DNA from 2 places in the Planococcus chinensis genome. Region 2 is predicted to be linked to the other one. Evidence: riboswitches for the same ligand, from Rfam matches in the RefSeq annotation. Region 2 holds a riboswitch; the other holds the start of a gene.
The links. A riboswitch is a leader RNA that binds a small molecule or an ion and turns the genes downstream of it on or off. The one in region 2 is predicted to bind S-adenosylmethionine.

Region 1 (8,775 bases), on a different contig from region 2:
CCGTCACTGATGTGGAGCCCGTCCTTCGCACTGAAGCTGAACCAGGCGTAAACCTCCGGAAAGTCCTTCAACACCTTCACAATAGCTTTCGCTTCCGCAAGGCATGGCAGGGTCTCACACGCTAAGATGTCGGCGCCCGCTTCGACCAGCACCTGGATGCGGTCTTTGTGGAAAGCCACGAGCTCCTCTTCGGTCAGCGAATAATTCCCGCGGTACTCGGAGCCGTCCGAGAGAAAAGCGCCGTAGGGTCCGACGGAAGCCGCCACTAACGGTTTCGGCCTTGCGGATTTGTCTGCAACGCCTGCCCAGAATTCATCGCGGGCCTCGACGGCGATCCCGACCGACTTCCGGATCAAGCCGGCCGCCTCTTCTTCTGTAAGCCCTCTTTCCTGAAACCCCTGGATCGTCGCCTGGTAGCTGGCCGTGATCGCACAGTCCGCCCCTGCCTCAAAATAATCCAGATGGACTCTTTTGATCATTTCCGGGTTCTCCATGACGATTTTCGCCGACCACAACCGGTCATTCAAATCACAGCCGTAATTCTCAAGTTCTGTCGCCATCGCGCCGTCGAGAATGAGGACCGGAAAGTCCTTTAAAATCTGTTCAATCGGGTTCATGCAGCCTCATCCTTTCCATGTCCAACTTCAAAGGACTGTCCTTAGTTGCTTCTGTTTGCTCTGCTTAAGAATTGCTTGGTCCGTTCCATTTTCGGGTCTTTGAAAAGCTGTTCAGGGGTACCTTCTTCGATGATCTGTCCGTCTTCCATAAAAACGACGCGGTCGGAGATATCACGTGCAAAATGGAGCTCATGGGTCACAATGAGCATCGTGTTCCCTTCGTCCGCCACTTTTCGGATCGTCGCCAGCACTTCATCCACCAACTCCGGATCCAAAGAGGAGGTCGGTTCATCGAACAGCAGCACTTCCGGGTCCAACGCCAGTGCCCGCGCAATGCCGACCCGCTGCTGCTGGCCGCCCGACAATTGGGCGGGATAATGGTCCAACCGGTTCGCCAATCCGACCCGTTCCAGGATTTCCATGCTCCGCTTTTCGGCTTCTTCCTTATGTAGTTTCTTTACACTGGTCAACCCGATCATGACGTTTTGCAGCACCGTGAAATTCTTGAACAGGTTGTATTGCTGGAAGACCATGCCCGTCGAATTCCGCAAGGAGACGATGTCCGCTTTTTTGGCTGATTCGGCGTCCACTCGTTTGCCGCCGATCTCCACGGTTCCGCGGGTCGGCTCCTCCAGGAAATTGATGCAGCGCAGGAGTGTTGATTTGCCTGACCCGCTCGGCCCCAAAATCGAAACCACTTCGCCTTTCTTGACGTTCAAGTCGATTCCTTTCAGCACGTGCTGGCTGTCGAAATACTTATGGATATTTTCCAATTTGATCATCACGCAATCCTTCTTTCATATCGGCGTGCCCGCTTCTCGACTCTTACCAGCAGCCGCTCCACTGCGATGCAAAGGATCCAGTAGACGATCGATACCGCAATATACACTTCAAAAAACGCCAAGCCGCGGGAACCGAGAATTTTCGCTTGTCCCATGATGTCGATGACCCCGATGATAAACACCAAAGATGTATCCTTGATTGTGCTGATGAACATATTTCCAAGGTTCGGTATCGCTGTGGCCAGCGCCTGCGGGAAAATGATCTTGATCATCATTTGCGACGGGCTCATCCCGATCGATTTGGCCGCTTCAAACTGCCCGCGGTCTACCGATTCAATCGCCGAGCGGATCGTCTCGGAAAGATAGGCGCCCAGATTCACGGAGAACGCCACCAGCGCATAGACTTCAGGTGGGATGCTGTTGACGTCCGCCGACTGGAGCCAGCCGTATTCGATCTGCAGAAAGTAGATGATTTTCGGAATCCCGTAAAACACCAGGTAAATCTGGACCAGTAAAGGCGTTCCCCTGATAAAGGATACGTAGATGGACGAAATCACCCGCAAGACCGGGACTTTATAAATTTTGATAAGGGCGGTAACCACGCCGATCAACAAGCTGATAACCAGCGAACCCACTGCGATGCCTATCGTGACAGGCAGCCGCGCAACGATTGCGGGAAAGCTTTCGATTAAAAAATTGATATCCAGTAAATTCTCCATTGTCTCTTCCCCTCCACAAACCTATTCAGGGATGTACTCTCCGCCGGTCCACTTGTTCGACAGTTCCGCGAGCGTTCCGTCCTGCTTGAGCTCTTCCAGGACTGGGTCGATCAGCGCCTTCAGCTTTTCGCCTTCTTCCCCGTTTTTCAATACGATCCCCATGTCGTCATTGACCAATGGCTGCCCGACAATTTCCACGCCCAGATCGTTTTTCTCTAACACTGCATCGATCATGATCGGATCGTTGACATAAGCGTCGATTCGGCCGTTTTGCACGTCCTGCAGAATCTCGGAAGGGTTGCCGCTTTCGCTGTATTTCAACTCGATCGGCGTCGCTGCGCCTTTATTATATTCCTCCAAGAGCAAGGTATAGGAGTCGCCGGCCAAAGCCCCGACTTTCTTGCCTTCCAGGTCTTCAATCGTCTGGATATCTTCTCGTCCCGTCTTCACGGCAATGACCGTTTCGGCCGCAAAATAGGATTCATCGGTGAACAGATACTTTTCCTGGCGTTCCGGCGTTTTCGCGACTTGGTCGGCGATCGCCTGGATTTTATTGGACTCGAGCGCCAGGAACATGCTGTCCCAAGGAACGGCGGTGAATTCGAACGTGTAACCGTCCAGTTTCTCATCGACCGCTTTGACCACTTCCACATCATAGCCGGTCAATTCGTTTTTCTCGTCCGCAAAGGCAAACGGCGGATAATCATTCTGCGTTCCCACTAGGATCACTTGGTCGCCCGTGGCTGTCGCTTCTTTTGACGAACAGCCGCTTAACACGCCGCCTGCGCCGATCAATAAAACCAGGGAGAGGGTTAAATAATTTTTTCTTTTCATGTTAAAACTCCTTCGTTGGTAGAGAGTCGCAAGCTCCTGCCTTGCAGAAAAACCTTGCGCTGTTTAATTTCTTTATGTAAATAATCCGTCTTATAAACATATAAACCTTTTTTGACTAAATGAATAAAGGCACTATGAAAGCATGTCCAGATTCTCCACTTCAGGCGGACGCTTTCCGCGGGCTTGCGCCGAACTAACTCGGACTGGCGTCCGAGTGGATTTCGGCACTTCGCTCTCCCGCTGGAGTCGCCGCCTTCCGTTCTGAATCTGAAAACAAAGTGAGAATATCTTTAATTACACCTCCAAAAATTTAAAAATTCCTTTCTTCCAGATTTTAAAAACAAAAGATGATTGAATATCCCTAAAAAAGCAAAAAAACCTATTTCGATAGGAAATAGGTTTTAATCTAGATCTTATCTCTCAGAGCAAATGCCCTGCAGGAATTAGCACCTCTCATAAAATGATGGTTGCTGGACGTCACAGGGCCTGTCCCTCAGTCTCTCTTGATAAGTTATTTAATTTTTTTACATAATTAAGATAGTATTTGAGATTACCGCTTCTGTCAAACACATTTTTCATCTATTTCGAATTTTGGTGAATTATTTCCCGGGAAATGTCCGGGATTCAGGGAAAGTGTTTCTCTTACCAGCTTGACTGGAGGGTTTATTCCAAGCGCTAACCGCTCATTAGTCCGTGGCTTACAGCGCCCTCTGGGACAATTGACAAGGATCCGAATCTTGCATACCATCTAGTCATACTTTCGAATTCCACAAAGAGCGGAGCGGACTGAATATGACAAAAGACCAGGTTTATGATGTCGCAATCATCGGCGCAGGAACGATGGGAATGGCGGCCGGCGCCTTTTTGGCGAAGCAGAATGCAAAGACCTTGCTGATCGATGCCTTCGATCCGCCGCATACTAAAGGGAGCCACCACGGCGACACCCGCCTGATCCGCCATGCGTACGGCGAAGGCCGGCAATACGTAACGCTCGTGAAGCGTGCCCAGCACTTATGGGAGCAGCTCGAACAGGAAACGGGCCATAAAATTTTCGAGAACACCGGCGTGCTCGGCATCGGCCCGGAAGACTCCCCTTTTCTTCAGGAAACAATCGCTTCCGCCCGAAAGCATGACCTATCGTTAGAGATTTTAAGCGGCCGGGAAATCAACGAAAGATGGCCAGGGTTTTCCGTGCCGGACCAGTACATCGGCTGCTTTGAAGCGGCGTCAGGGCTCATCTACAGCCAAAATGCCATTCGGGCCTATAAGGAAACGGCTTTAAAATACGGAGCGGACCTGGCTGCCAATACACCGGTTCAGCACATTGACCCGGACGATCCGCAAGGCGTGAAAATTTCGACCGGAACAACGGACTTTTATGCGAAGAAAGTGATTGTCACGGCCGGCGCATGGGCAGCAAAATTATTGCCGGAGCTGCACCTGCCGATTCAGCCGACCCGCAAAGCTGTCGGCTGGTTTGAAACTCCTGCCAGCGTTTATGATGCCGCTCACTTTCCGTCCTTTTTCATCGAGGACAACGACCACAAGGCGTACGGCTTCCCGAACTTGGACGGCACCGGCCTGAAAATCGGAAGATCCGACGGCGGGCACCCGATTGATCCGGACGTCCATTCACAGAACTTCGGGCAGTATGAAACCGATGAAGGCGACCTTAGGCGCGTGCTCCAAACCTTCCTGCCGGAAGCGAACGGCGAACTGCTCGAAGCGAAGACTTGCCTCTATACCATTTCAAGCGACCATGATTTCATCGTCGACTTCCATCCCGAAAACAAGCACGTCATTTTCGCCTGCGGCTTTTCAGGCCACGGCTTCAAATTCGGAAGCGTCATGGGCGAAGTCTTGAGCCAGCTCGCGCTGGAAGGACAGAGTGAACTCGACATCTCCATCTTTTCGCTTAAGCGCTTCGGTTTTTGACGCCTCTAAAAGGACTTCCTAAAACGTTGAAGCAACGGCGTTTTAGGAAGTCCTTTTTCTAAGTTCCGCTTTGCTGTTTCTCGGTGATTGTCTCCGGCTTCTCAGGAGCTCCCTTCATGGCCATTTTCAAATAGTCCACGAACAGGCGGGACTGCGCTTCCAGCTGCACAGCCTGTTTCGGCAGGATGGCATCTTCGAGGGCGAGGCCATCGATGAACGTGATGATGGAACGGGCAAGCAGCTCACTGTCGAACCGCCCGCTAAATTCCCCAGCTTCCTGTCCCGCTTGGATCACCCCGGCATATAGCTGGACGCCGGCTTCATATCTTTTCCTGCCGTATTCCAGGCGCCGCCCGTTCTTTCTCCCGGTGATGAAATACTCTAATTTGCTGGGTGCGAGCGGATCCATTTCGGTATCAGGATCGCCTCCCTCGCCAAACATCAGCTGCATAAGCAGATCCCAATGCGATTCCGTTTTTTCAAGCATCTCCTGCACGGTTTCGGCTTCGTCATCGAGCACATCTTCCAGGATCGCTTCGAACAGATCCTCCTTGTTGGAAAAATACTGATAGAGCCCCCCGCGGCTCACTCCAGCCGCGTCCATGATATGCTTCATCGATGTTTGTTCATAACCTTGCTCTATAAAAACTTCAGTGGCGGCGCGCATGATGTTAGCCCGCCGCTGCCTCAGATGTTCCTCGCTCACTCGTGGAGACATGCAATTTCCCCCGTTCTACTTTACTTCTCGTCAAATACCCGCCTATCGACACCAGCACCAGCAAGGCTGACGTAATGATAAAGGTTGGCACAATGCCGATCGCGGTAGCCAGCAACCCGCCGGCCAATGGGCCGACAATCGTCGCTGTCGTCATGGCACTATTGATCACGCCGAAGACCCGCCCCGTCATATGGACGGGCGTCGCGACCTGAACAGCAGCCTGATAAGGCACAAAAATCAAGCTGGCAGAAAATCCGCCTGTAAATCCGAGCGCAGGCAGCCACATTACGGAATAGCTGAGATCGTAATGGGCCAGTATCCCCATCATACCAAAACTCAGACCGATTCCGAAAACGCCCAGCAGCATAATCGGATATGGGCGGTAATCGGTTTTTTTCGCCAGCAAAAAGCCTGCCAGGAACATGCCGAGGCCGGACCCCGTAATCAGATAGCCGAACAAATCAGGAGAAGCATCCGTAAGCTCCCGGATCAGCACGATAAGCTGCGTGTCTGCCAATTGCAGAATTAGCAGGCTGCTCCCCATCAACAGCAAGCCGATGACCATGAAACGGCTTGATTTAATGAAAGACAGCCCGGCGGCCAATTCCTGTTTGAACGATTCCGATCCTTTTCCGCTTTCCGGCGCGTCTTCTGTTTTTAATGCATTAGGCAAAAACAGCAGCAAAACTGCGGAGACCGCAAACGTTGCCGAGTCGATCAAGAACACCTGCTGCGGCCCGACTGCCGCTACGAGGATTCCGCTGAGAAGCGGACCCAGAATTTTCGTCGAGGAGTCCACCATCGACGTGATGGACATGGCCGCCTTCATATCCCCTTCTCCGACTATCTCCTTCAACTTCCCGTTTTTCGCCGGGATGAACACAGCGGAAAACAGGCCGATGGCAAACAGCGCAGCATACACCATCCATAGCGAACTTGCCACGGCCAGCACCAGAATCAACCCCGCCCGGACAACATCCGAGAGGATCATGATCGATTTCCGGCTGAAGCGGTCCGCTACAATCCCTGCCACCGGCCCGAGCAGCGCCATCGGGACAGCGAGGCATAGCAGAAGCAGCGAAACTTCCAGGGGCGACGCATTCCATTTCAGCCCGACGACTGTAAAAATCGCAACAAGGCTCAGCCAGTCGCCGATGCTTGAAATCGCCTGCGCCCCGATCAACGTCACATACGGCCTGTTCTTCATCAAACTCTTTACATCCATCTCCCTCTTCTCTAAAACGACAAACGTGTCGTTATTAATTAACCCCATTATATCGACACCGTTGTCGTTTTACAAGAGCGTTCGTTACATTTGCGAAAAAAACGGTATAGTATAGGAAAATCCTCTTTTGAAAGGACGGAGCCGGCATGGAAATCACAAATTTGCTCGATGCCAAAAACCGGCAGGAATTGAGGGAGTGGCTGGAGGAAAACGCAGCGAGTGCGAAATTTTGCTGGGTGGTTCTTGGTACGAAGAAGCAGCCCGGCGCCCTCCAATACCTGGACGCAGTGGAAGAGGCCCTGTGCTTCGGCTGGATTGACGGCACCAAGAAGAAACTGTCGGACACCCAGATGGCCCAAAGGCTTTCGCCGAGGCAGAAAAAGAGCAACTGGACGGAATTGAACAAAGAGCGGGTGAGAAGGCTGCAAAAACTTGGGTTGATGACAGCGCAGGGACTTGAAGCCCTTCCCGATATGCGGCCTGAATCGTTTGTGGTGAATCCGGAGGTTTTAGCCCGTCTGAAAGAAGATGCGCAGGTTTATCAAAACTTCCTGGATTTCCCCGAGCTGTACCGGAGAATCCGGATTGATAACATCCAGGGGTATAAAGATTACGACCCTGAAATTTACAGGCAGCGATTGGAAAAATTCATCGCCAATACCCGAGAGAACAAAATGTACGGCCAGTGGAATGACAACGGCCGCCTGAGCAATTATTAAGGCTTTTAGCTGCAGGAAGCCGCTGCTTTCCTTCACTGCCTTGCACGTTCTTATCAATTACGGTTTCTTACTTGAGAAACTTGATTGTAGTTTGAAAATTATTGCTATTCTAAAATATGTATTCACAACTGACTCTCTCTCTTTCGCCTCTAAACGGTTTTGCCAAAATTATGAGAACGCTTACTCTCCCTTCAATCCTGGCGCTTTATACAGAACTCTTTTGAACCAAGGGTTTCCTTTGACAAATATCCGATTTCATATAACAATTAGAAGTAGGAATTAGAATGATTATAGTTAAATAATTATATTAATTGAGGTGATCGGCTTTGATTAATATTTTTTTATGGAATTATTGGCTTTGATCATTCTAAAAAAACATTTAGGAGGAATTTAATATGTCTTTGATCGGAAAAGAAATCCAGCCATTCGCAGCTTCTGCTTACCACGCGGGAAGCGGTGACTTTATCGAGGTATCAGAACAAAACATGAAAGGCCAATGGAGTGTGGTTTGCTTCTACCCAGCTGACTTTACTTTCGTTTGCCCGACTGAACTTGAAGACCTTCAGAAACAATACGCAACGCTTAAAAGCTTGGGCGTTGAAGTGTATTCTGTATCAACGGATACTCATTTCACGCATAAAGCATGGCACGACCATTCAGACGCGATCAGCACACTCCAATACGTTATGATCGGCGATCCGTCACAACGCATTTCACGCAGTTTTGACGTCTTGGACGAAGAAGCCGGCCTTGCACAGCGCGGTACGTTCATCGTTGACCCGGACGGCATTGTCCAAGCAGCGGAAATCAATGCAGACGGCATCGGACGCGACGCAAGCACACTAGTAGGCAAAATCAAAGCGGCTCAATATGTCCGCAACAACCCAGGCGAAGTTTGCCCGGCTAAATGGGAAGAAGGCAGCGCGACACTGAAGCCGAGCCTCGACCTTGTCGGCAAAATATAAGGAGTTCTGACCATGATATTAGATGCAGATATAAAAGCACAATTAGAGCAATACCTGCAGCTGCTGGAAGGCGACGTGCTGCTCAAAGTCAGCGCAGGTAGGGACGACGTCTCCCGCGACATGGCGGCTCTCGTAGAAGAATTGTCCGCAATGTCTGCCCGCATTAAAGTGGAACATGCACAGCTTGAAAGAACACCGAGCTTCAGCGTCAACCGCATCGGCGAAGACACCGGCATCACGTTTGCCGGCATTCCCCTCGGC
Region 2 (8,775 bases):
GCTGATCAATTCGCTGAAGCTCGTCGGCAAAGGGGTCGAGGACGTCAAAGTGGTGGTCAATGGAGCCGGTGCTGCCGGCATTGCGGTCGTAAAGCTTCTGAGCAAATTCGGCTTCAGCCATTTGATCATGTGCGACACCAAAGGAGCGATCTTTAAAGGGCGGACAAATGGAATGAACCCCTATAAGCAAGAAGTTTCCGAAATGACCAATTACGCAAAAGAGACGGGCGGGCTCGACGAAGTGATCAAAGGGGCGGATGTTTTTATCGGCGTCTCCGCTGCCGGCGCTTTGACAGAAGACATGGTCGCGTCGATGAACCAGGATGCCATCATCTTTGCCATGGCGAACCCGAATCCGGAAATCCTGCCGCATCTGGCGAAAAATGCAGGAGCACGGATTGTCGGAACCGGGCGTTCGGATTTCCCCAACCAGGTAAACAATGTACTGGCTTTTCCGGGAATCTTCCGCGGGGCGCTTGACGTACGGGCATCCGAGATCAATGACGCCATGAAAATCGCGGCCGTCGAAGCGATTGCGGGCCTGATTGAAGTGGGCGAACTTCATGACGATTACGTCATTCCGGCACCGTTTGACCAACGGGTCGCACCGGCTGTTGCGGCTGCGGTGGCAAAAGCGGCGATTGAAACAGAAGTGGCGCGCCATCCGGCGGTGACGACAGAAACGGCCGAATCTTCCGTGCCGATTGGAGCGGCCGGCAGACGAGGCTAATATATAATAGAAGAAAGCCGTCCGTGTTAGCGCATTGGACGGCTTTCTTTGTGTAAAAATGGGAATCGCCGATAAATCCCCAGAATCGCAGATAAAACCACAGAATCGCCGATAAACTATAAAAATCGCCGATAAACCAAAAAAAATGAAAGCCGGGTGCAAAGGATAGGAATCCGGCTTTCGGAGGTTTATTTCACCAATTCGGCAGGGTGGGTACGGCGTACTTTCTGCAATGCCTGCTCCAGGTCTTCAAGCAGATCGTCCGCGTGTTCAAGCCCGACAGATAGGCGCAGAACGCCGTCCGTGATGCCGCGTTTTTCGCGCTCTTCTTTCGGCATGGAAGCGTGGGACATCGTCGCAGGATACGAAAGTATCGTTTCAACAGCACCGAGGCTGACGGCGAAAATCGGGATCTGCAGGCTCTCTACAAAGGTTTTGGCCGCGGCTTTGTCTGCAAGGCGGAAGGAAAGCACAGCACCGGCGCCGGTTGCCTGGCGTTCGTGGATCGGATTCCCAGGGTGGAAACGGAAGCCGGGGTAATAAACTTCCTCGATTGCCGGATGGGTATGCAGATAATCGGCGATGATGCGGGCGGAAGCCGATGACTGTTTCAGCCTTGAGCCCAAGGTTTTGATGCCCTGGATCAATGAATAGGAATCCTGTGCGCCCAGCACCGAACCGAACGTATTCTGGATAAATCCGAGGCGGCTGCTTAGTTCCGGATCTTTGGTGACGGCGAGCCCGGCTATGATATCGCTGTGTCCGGACAGGAATTTTGTTGCACTGTGGAGCACAAGGTCTGCGCCGAGGTCGAGCGGGTTCTGATAAAGCGGCGTCATGAACGTGTTGTCGACGAATGTCAGGCAATCATTCGCTTTGGCCAGTTTAGCCGCAATTTCGATATCGGTGATTTTCATCACCGGATTCGAAGGGGTTTCGATATAGACCACTTTGCTGTTTTCCTGGAAAGCAGCGGCCATTTCACTCAAGTCGGTCATGTCGACAAACGAATAGCTGATTCCGAACCGCGGCAGCACTTCGGTAACAAAGCGGAAAGTTCCGCCGTACACGTCTTCTGAAACGAGGACGTGGTCCCCGGCAGACAGCAGCATGAAAGCCGAAGAGATAGCGGCCATGCCGGAAGCGAAAGCAAAACCGCGTGTGCCGTTTTCCAGTTTGGCAATGGTTTCTTCAAGTTTTTGCCGTGTCGGATTGCCGGAGCGGCTATAATCGAACGGACCGAATTCTTCGAAATCCGCTTGGTGGTATGTCGACGATAAGTAGATCGGGACATTCACCGCGCCTGTCTTCTCATCAGTGCCAGCAGCGTGGATCAATTGGGTTTCCAACCGGTTTGTCTTCATAGGCGTACGCCCTCCTTGTCGAATATTTTCAATGCTTCGGCGAGGTCTGCCGCCAGATCTTCCGCTTCTTCAATGCCCACTGAGAACCGCAGCAGCCGGTCGCAGATGCCGCGGCTTGTCCGCTCTTCATAAGGAATTTCAGCGTGGGTCTGGGTAGCCGGGTAGGTGATGAAACTCTCAACGCCGCCCAGGCTTTCGGCGAATGTGATCAATTCCAGGCTTTCGAGGAACGGGGCGACCCATTCCGCTTGGTTCAGCCGGAACGAAAGCATGCCGCCTTTCCCGGGGTACAGGACGTCCGATACGGCCGGATGGGATTGTAGGAATTCCGCCATTTCTTTGGCGTTCTTTTCGTGTTGTTTCATGCGGAGCGGCAATGTCTTCAACCCGCGAATCAATAGCCAAGAATCAAACGGCGACAGCACTGCGCCGGCCGAATTGTGCAGGATAGCCAAGCGCTCACATAGGGCATCGCCTTTCGCGGCCACCAGTCCGGCGAGTACATCGTTATGGCCGCCGATATATTTGGTGGCGCTATGCACGACAATGTCGGCGCCGAGTGAAATCGGCTGTTGGAGATAAGGCGTCAAGAAAGTGTTGTCGGCAATTAAAAGCAAGTTGTGTTTTTTGGCCAAAGCAGCATAGTGTTCCAAGTCGATTTCCTGCATCAAGGGATTGGTCGGCGTTTCGATGAAGAACGCACGGGTGTTTTCATTGATCAATGCTTCGGTCTTTTCAACATCGCTGAAATCTGAATAGTGGGTATGGATGCCGAAGACATCGGAATAATGGTTCAACAGGCGGTAAGTGCCGCCATAAATATCTTCAGGCACCACGAGTTCGTCGCCCGGGCGGAACTGGGACAGCACCAATTGGATGGCAGCCATGCCGGAACTGCAGGCAAACCCGGCATCTGCGCCTTCCAGCGCCGCAATGCCTTCTTCGAGAACCGTACGCGTCGGGTTTTTCGTGCGGGTATAGTCATAGCCGGTGGATTTTCCGAGGCCTTCATGCTCGTATGCCGTTGATAAGTAAATCGGAGCGCTGACTGCGCCGGTTTTTTCATCGCTGCGGGTGCCTAATTGTACCAATCGGGTTTCTAAACTTCTCTTTGCCATTTCGCTCATCCTTTCAAAATAAAAAACAGGGGCTTTCTTCAGAAAAAGAAGAAAGCCCCTGCCGAGGAACACGTTCTTCTCATCTTCTAGGCATGCGCCTATTGGAATTAGCACCGTGGCCATTTGCAGGCTGGTTGCTGAGACTTCACAGGGCCAAATCCCTCCGTCTCTCTAGATAAGAAATAAAATATGCAGTTGAATTTATATAATACAGATTACTTTAATGCAATTGGATGGAAAAGACAAGAGGAAAACCGAATTTTTATTAAAATTCACTCAATAAAGGCGTTCGCCGAATGCAGGAGGATTCCGTATAGGAGCAAGCGGGTATAGAATAAACCGGTGTCTTTGCCGGCGGATTTTCCAGATAAGAGCTGCGGCGCCAAAAAGGAAAAGCGCTCATTCTGTGTTCGTATGATATTGAAATCATCCGGTGCAAAGGACAACACTTTTAATTCGAAAATCGAAAGGTTATAATAGACACTAGAATTTAGCGAAAAGGGGCTTTTTGATGTATATTGTAACTTCCACTGTAACGGTGCCGGAAGAAAAAACGGACGATTTGATCGCCATTTATAAAAACCGCTCGCGGCGGGTCGACAAAGCGGAAGGCTTCCATTCGTTCCGGTTGATCCAGAATACCAAAAAGCCAAATGAGCTGACGGTGCACCTGGAATGGCATTCAAAAGAAGCCTATATGAAGTGGGTCAAGAGCAATGAGTTTAAGGAGATCCATGAACTTGAAAAGCATTATCCGGATCAGCAGCTTGCAGGCATCGTGCCGAAAGTGCGCCAATACGAGGTGGTGGCTGAATGAACACAGAAACCAAAGACCGCATTGCTTCGGCGACGGCAAATAGCATCTATGAAGCTTATCCCTCATTATGGGACCGGTTCGGGGAACGCGGATTCCATCGTACGGAGGAAGACAACCGGCATCACCTTGACCATTTGGAGACGGCGTATGACCTGCAAGACCCTAAAATCTTTCTCGATTACAGCGCTTGGCTTGAAGGCGTGCTGAACAGCCGCAATGTCGAGACCGGATTGATCATCGATAATTTTGAACGTCTGATGGATATACTGCCCGGAAAGGCAGAAAAGGCCGAAGGGGAATTCATGCTTTCATGCCTGAAGCAAGCGAATAAAATGTTGTCGGAAAGAAGACTTGAAGGAGGTTGAAGAATGATTCAACCGAAACAATTGGCGGAATTGTTCTTGGCAGGAAATGATGCGGAAGCCCTCGTGCAAGTCCGCAGATTTCTGGAGGAACATACGCAGCACGAACTGTTTGCGCGATTGCTGACACCGGCAATGTACCATGTCGGAGAATTATGGGAAAACAATGAAATCGGGGTAGCCGATGAACATTTGGCAACTGCCGTTTGTGATTTTGTCGTATCCGCCGTCGAAAACCGGAAACAGCAGGGGGATGGCACTGAGCGGAAAGTGATGGTCCTGGGGCCGGAAGGCGAAGACCATTATATTGGTTTGAAAATGGTATCGAGCCGATTCCGCGAGAACGGCTGGTCCGTGAAGTACCTGGGCCCGAATTTGCCGCTCGACCATGCTTTGGACGCTGCCAAACGCTGGAAGCCCGACGCTATAGCCCTATCAGCGGCGCTTGTCTACCGGTTGCCGGTGATCAAGACCTATATCAATGAATTTCTGGACCTGGACCCGAAACCGATTGTCTTTTTGGGAGGTCGGGCAGTTTCAAAAGCGAATCCGGAGGCACTCCGCAATGAAGGTGCGATCGTCCTGGAAGATCTTGAACAATTAGAGCGATGGCTGACGATGGGAGAGGAACCGCAAGATGGATACGGAATATCAGTTTGAAGGCTTGCCGCTCCCGGCTTTCAAATTAACAAAGGAATTGAAGGTGTTGGTTTCCTCGCAGGAAGCCGAAAAGCTTTTCGGGCCGGCGGCTTTGTTCAAGGACCTGATCGATGAAGGAAGCTTGAAGAAGGTCGAGAAATTGCTGAAGCCGGAAAACGGTTCAGTGCGTTTTGAAATGAATGCAGTTTCGGCAAGCGGCGGCCTGCTATTGGCTGATCTTTACGGCAAATGGCAAAGCGATGCAAGCTGGGCGGTTGTTGTTGTCCCTAAAGAAGATAATATCGAGCGCATATCGCAGCAATTGAGGCGCCTGCAGGAGCGGCTGCGCGAAACCGATTATGATCTGTTTCAGGAAAAGGAACTTTCCATGCAGTTGCTCCAGCGGGTCCGCATGCTTTCCGCCCCGAGCATCCGCCTGGACCTCGACCAGATGCTCATCCCGCTCTTTGGCGACTTGACGGCAGTGAAAGTGGAAGCGGTCGGCGACAATGTCCTGAAAAACATCCACGACTCGCATGTCGAAACGGCCATCATCGACTTTACCGCGGTGGACCAGATCGAAGAAGAAGGGCTTAAGCTCTGGAACGGCTTGATGCAATCGCTGAAGGTCATGGGCGTCGAGTGCATTGTGACCGGCATTAAACCGGCGCATGCGAAACGGCTGCATGGCCTGGAATCCACTACTGTCATGCGCTTCGCCTCGACACTCCTCGAAGTGCTCAATGAAAAAAGCGGAAGCCGGCTCTGAAAAGAGCCGGTTCAGCTTGTATACAAAAGAATACTTATTCCTCTTCAAGAAAGAAGAGTCATTTAGGCGAAGCTATCTCGGATCCTCCACTTCAGGCGGACGCTTTCCGCGGGCTCGCGCCGAACTAACTAAGAACCTGTGCTCCTGCGCAAGCTCGTCGCAAATGCTTGCCCTCGCGAGCTTCGGTCAAGCATTGACTGGCGTCCGAGTGGATTTCGGCACTTCGCTATCCCGCAGATAAAACCGGTGCTCCTGCATCGCTCCGCTGCTTCGTCGCAAACAAGTCGGCCGAACTGCCTTCGACCAACTTGCTCGCCGCCTTCCGTTACGGATCCCAAGCCAGCGGCTTAAGGCCAGTCATACAAAGCTGGATAAGCATCTCAATACTTTTTTAAATACAGGTGACGCTCCCGTCCGGGCTGGCCACGGAGACTCCTGTGGGACCAGCTCGAGCTGAAGGCCCCGCAGGAACGGAGTGACGAGGAGACTGAAGCCGAGCCCACGGAAAGCGAAGTGGCCAGCCCGGTCGGGCCTATACATATCTATTCATCATAATTAAACTTTGTCTACAATTCAGCCGGCTCTGAAAAGAGCCGGTTTTTCTATGCCGTGAGCCGGAAAAGTGAAGGGTGTGGAAGAAATCACTACAATGGTAAATATGAGGAGTGATTTATTTGGAACCGAAAACATTTAATAAGGTACCACTTTCGGTGCTGGACTTGGCCCCGATCAATGAAGGAAGCTGCCCGGGGCAGGCGTTCAAGAACAGCGCTGAACTGGCGCAGCACGTAGAGAAATTAGGATTCAACCGGTTTTGGCTTGCGGAACACCATAATATGCCCGGCATCGGCAGTTCCGCAACGTCTGTATTGATCGGTCATATCGCCGGTTCAACGGAGCGGATCCGTGTCGGCTCAGGCGGAGTGATGCTGCCGAACCATGCGCCGCTTGTCATTGCCGAACAGTTCGGGACGCTCGAAGCGCTTTATCCCGGACGGATCGACCTGGGGCTCGGCCGTGCGCCGGGAAGCGACCAGGCAACGGCATATGCGCTCCGCCGTACACTGCATAGCAGCGGTGATGAATTTCCGCAATTGGTGGAAGAACTGGAGAACTTCTTTTCCAATCATCCGAAAGGGCGTGTGCAGGCATATCCTGGAACTGGGCTGAATGTGCCGATTTGGCTTCTTGGCTCAAGCGGGTTCAGTGCCCAGCTTGCGGCGTTGAAAGGATTGCCGTTCTCTTTTGCCAGTCACTTTGCGCCAGACTTCACCATGCAGGCGCTGCAATTATACCACCAGAATTTCAAGCCTTCTGCCGCATTGGACGCTCCGTACGCCATGGTAGGCGTGAACGTCATCGCTGCCGATACGCAAGAGCGTGCGGAATGGCTCGCCACTTCCAGCCAGCAGCAGATGTTTGCGCTGATGCGCGGCATGCCGACAACATTCCAGCCGCCGATCGACAAGCTGGAAGATGTCTGGACGGATCGGGAAATCGCTATTTTCCGGGAGAAATTGGATACTGAATCGATGATTGTCGGAACCCCGGATGTTGTACGCGACAAACTTCAGACGTTCATCAATAAAACCCGGGCCGATGAAGTCATCGTCAACTCTCAGATTTTTCATCAGGAAGACCGGCTGCATTCTTATGAAATTGTCGCCGAAATGATGGAATAAAAAAAATCCCTTAAGAGCCTGGAGCTCTTAAGGGGTTTTTAAATGAAAAGGTTGGTCCGCAAAAAGAATGATGAAGCTTAATGAAGATCCTGGGCTTTTCTTTCTTCACGCTTCATTTCTTCTGGGACAGAGTCATCCTGGGCAGCTGCATAATCAGGTGCACCTTCACCAATCATATTCAACGCTGCTGAGTAATCCTCATCGAACTGCCGGTCAATTTCCACTGGGTCCACTTGTTTGCGTACCATGGCGAAACAACCTCCTTTTACAGAATGGGCAGCTGCCGAATAAGAATGGCTCTGTCTATCTCTTTTTATTATACTGAATATTCGTTCTTTTTGAAAGCGAAGGGACTCCGCCGTTCAACGGTAATGGGCGGTCAATTTGGCGGATAAAAATGACACAAGGCCGAAAATGGCGGAGAGGGAAAGTATGACATATACCAGAAGCGGGATTCCATCGAAAAAGCCCGATGCAGCATCCGTGAACGGCTGAGCCATATGCTCCGGACGTTCTTCACTTCTGAACAAGTGCGTGACAGTGTCGCCGGAAGCAGCCGGTTTCCAGCTGCCGCCTTCTGGGACAAGCCAGATTTCAATCTTGTCCGAAACAGCGATATCCATTTTCGCACCGCCTTCCACTTCGAGCCAGTGGGGGATATAGGTGTAGAAGACATCGATCGTTTCGCCTGGTTGTGCCAGTTCGGGCCCTTTCAGCACTTCGGCAACTTTTATTGACATGACGCGCTCCTGGCCCGGAAAATCGATTTCTTTTATGAAAGCATCCTCATTCACTTCCCCCCGAAGATGAAGGGGCGCTGCCTGTTTGATTTCTTCGACTTCCTGTGGATCCATGGCAGCAAATGCAGCTGCGATGCTGGTGGCCCAGATGAATATTGCCAGTAGCCAAACTTTTCCCATGCCAATCCCTCCCAATTACCGATAAGACGGATAGGGGAGAAAGAAGTTACAAAAAAGCCCATCAAATAATGATGGGCAAGTTTTACCGGGTTTGATTGACTTCGGCGTTCAGGATCATTGTTTCAAAAAAGATCGAAGGCGCTGATTCGTTCCATTTTTCAGAGACGGAATCATTGGTGCGTTCATCAACGACGTCGTATGCGAGTTCTGTCCGCAGGTCGTCTGTCAATGGAATTTTAACGAGCGGCCCAGCCGGCGTCAGCCAGTTCAATTGTTCCTGGCGATTCTCCAGTGCATGATTGACCCAGGCGTCCTCTTCAGATTCAGCGGCAAAGAACGGTTCAGGCGACAGCATCAGCCAAGTGTCTGCCTGG

Region 1: another riboswitch for S-adenosylmethionine. It lies ahead of ACFSDB_RS11255 (transporter substrate-binding domain-containing protein); the one in region 2 lies ahead of ACFSDB_RS04435 (methionine biosynthesis PLP-dependent protein).

Annotation. Positions count from the first base shown of each region.
Region 1 is NZ_JBHUFW010000008.1:54,899-63,673, reverse strand. Features, by position in the region: gene mmuM (homocysteine S-methyltransferase) at 1-617, opposite strand, end outside; gene ACFSDB_RS11265 (amino acid ABC transporter ATP-binding protein) at 659-1,399, opposite strand; gene ACFSDB_RS11260 (amino acid ABC transporter permease) at 1,399-2,118, opposite strand; gene ACFSDB_RS11255 (transporter substrate-binding domain-containing protein) at 2,140-2,952, opposite strand; SAM riboswitch class I at 3,363-3,465, opposite strand; gene solA (N-methyl-L-tryptophan oxidase) at 3,745-4,887, shown strand; gene ACFSDB_RS11245 (TetR/AcrR family transcriptional regulator) at 4,946-5,605, opposite strand; gene ACFSDB_RS11240 (MFS transporter) at 5,559-6,878, opposite strand; gene ACFSDB_RS11235 (YdeI/OmpD-associated family protein) at 6,977-7,549, shown strand; gene ahpC (alkyl hydroperoxide reductase subunit C) at 7,945-8,514, shown strand; gene ahpF (alkyl hydroperoxide reductase subunit F) at 8,527-8,775, shown strand, end outside.
Region 2 is NZ_JBHUFW010000004.1:425,357-434,131, forward strand. Features, by position in the region: gene ystJ (NADP-dependent malic enzyme) at 1-730, shown strand, start outside; gene metC (cystathionine beta-lyase) at 919-2,094, opposite strand; gene ACFSDB_RS04435 (methionine biosynthesis PLP-dependent protein) at 2,091-3,212, opposite strand; SAM riboswitch class I at 3,289-3,394, opposite strand; gene ACFSDB_RS04440 (antibiotic biosynthesis monooxygenase family protein) at 3,724-4,029, shown strand; gene ACFSDB_RS04445 (hypothetical protein) at 4,026-4,394, shown strand; gene ACFSDB_RS04450 (cobalamin B12-binding domain-containing protein) at 4,398-5,051, shown strand; gene ACFSDB_RS04455 (STAS domain-containing protein) at 5,029-5,799, shown strand; gene ACFSDB_RS04460 (LLM class flavin-dependent oxidoreductase) at 6,465-7,481, shown strand; gene ACFSDB_RS04465 (hypothetical protein) at 7,559-7,729, opposite strand; gene ACFSDB_RS04470 (hypothetical protein) at 7,844-8,401, opposite strand; gene ACFSDB_RS04475 (hypothetical protein) at 8,484-8,775, opposite strand, start outside.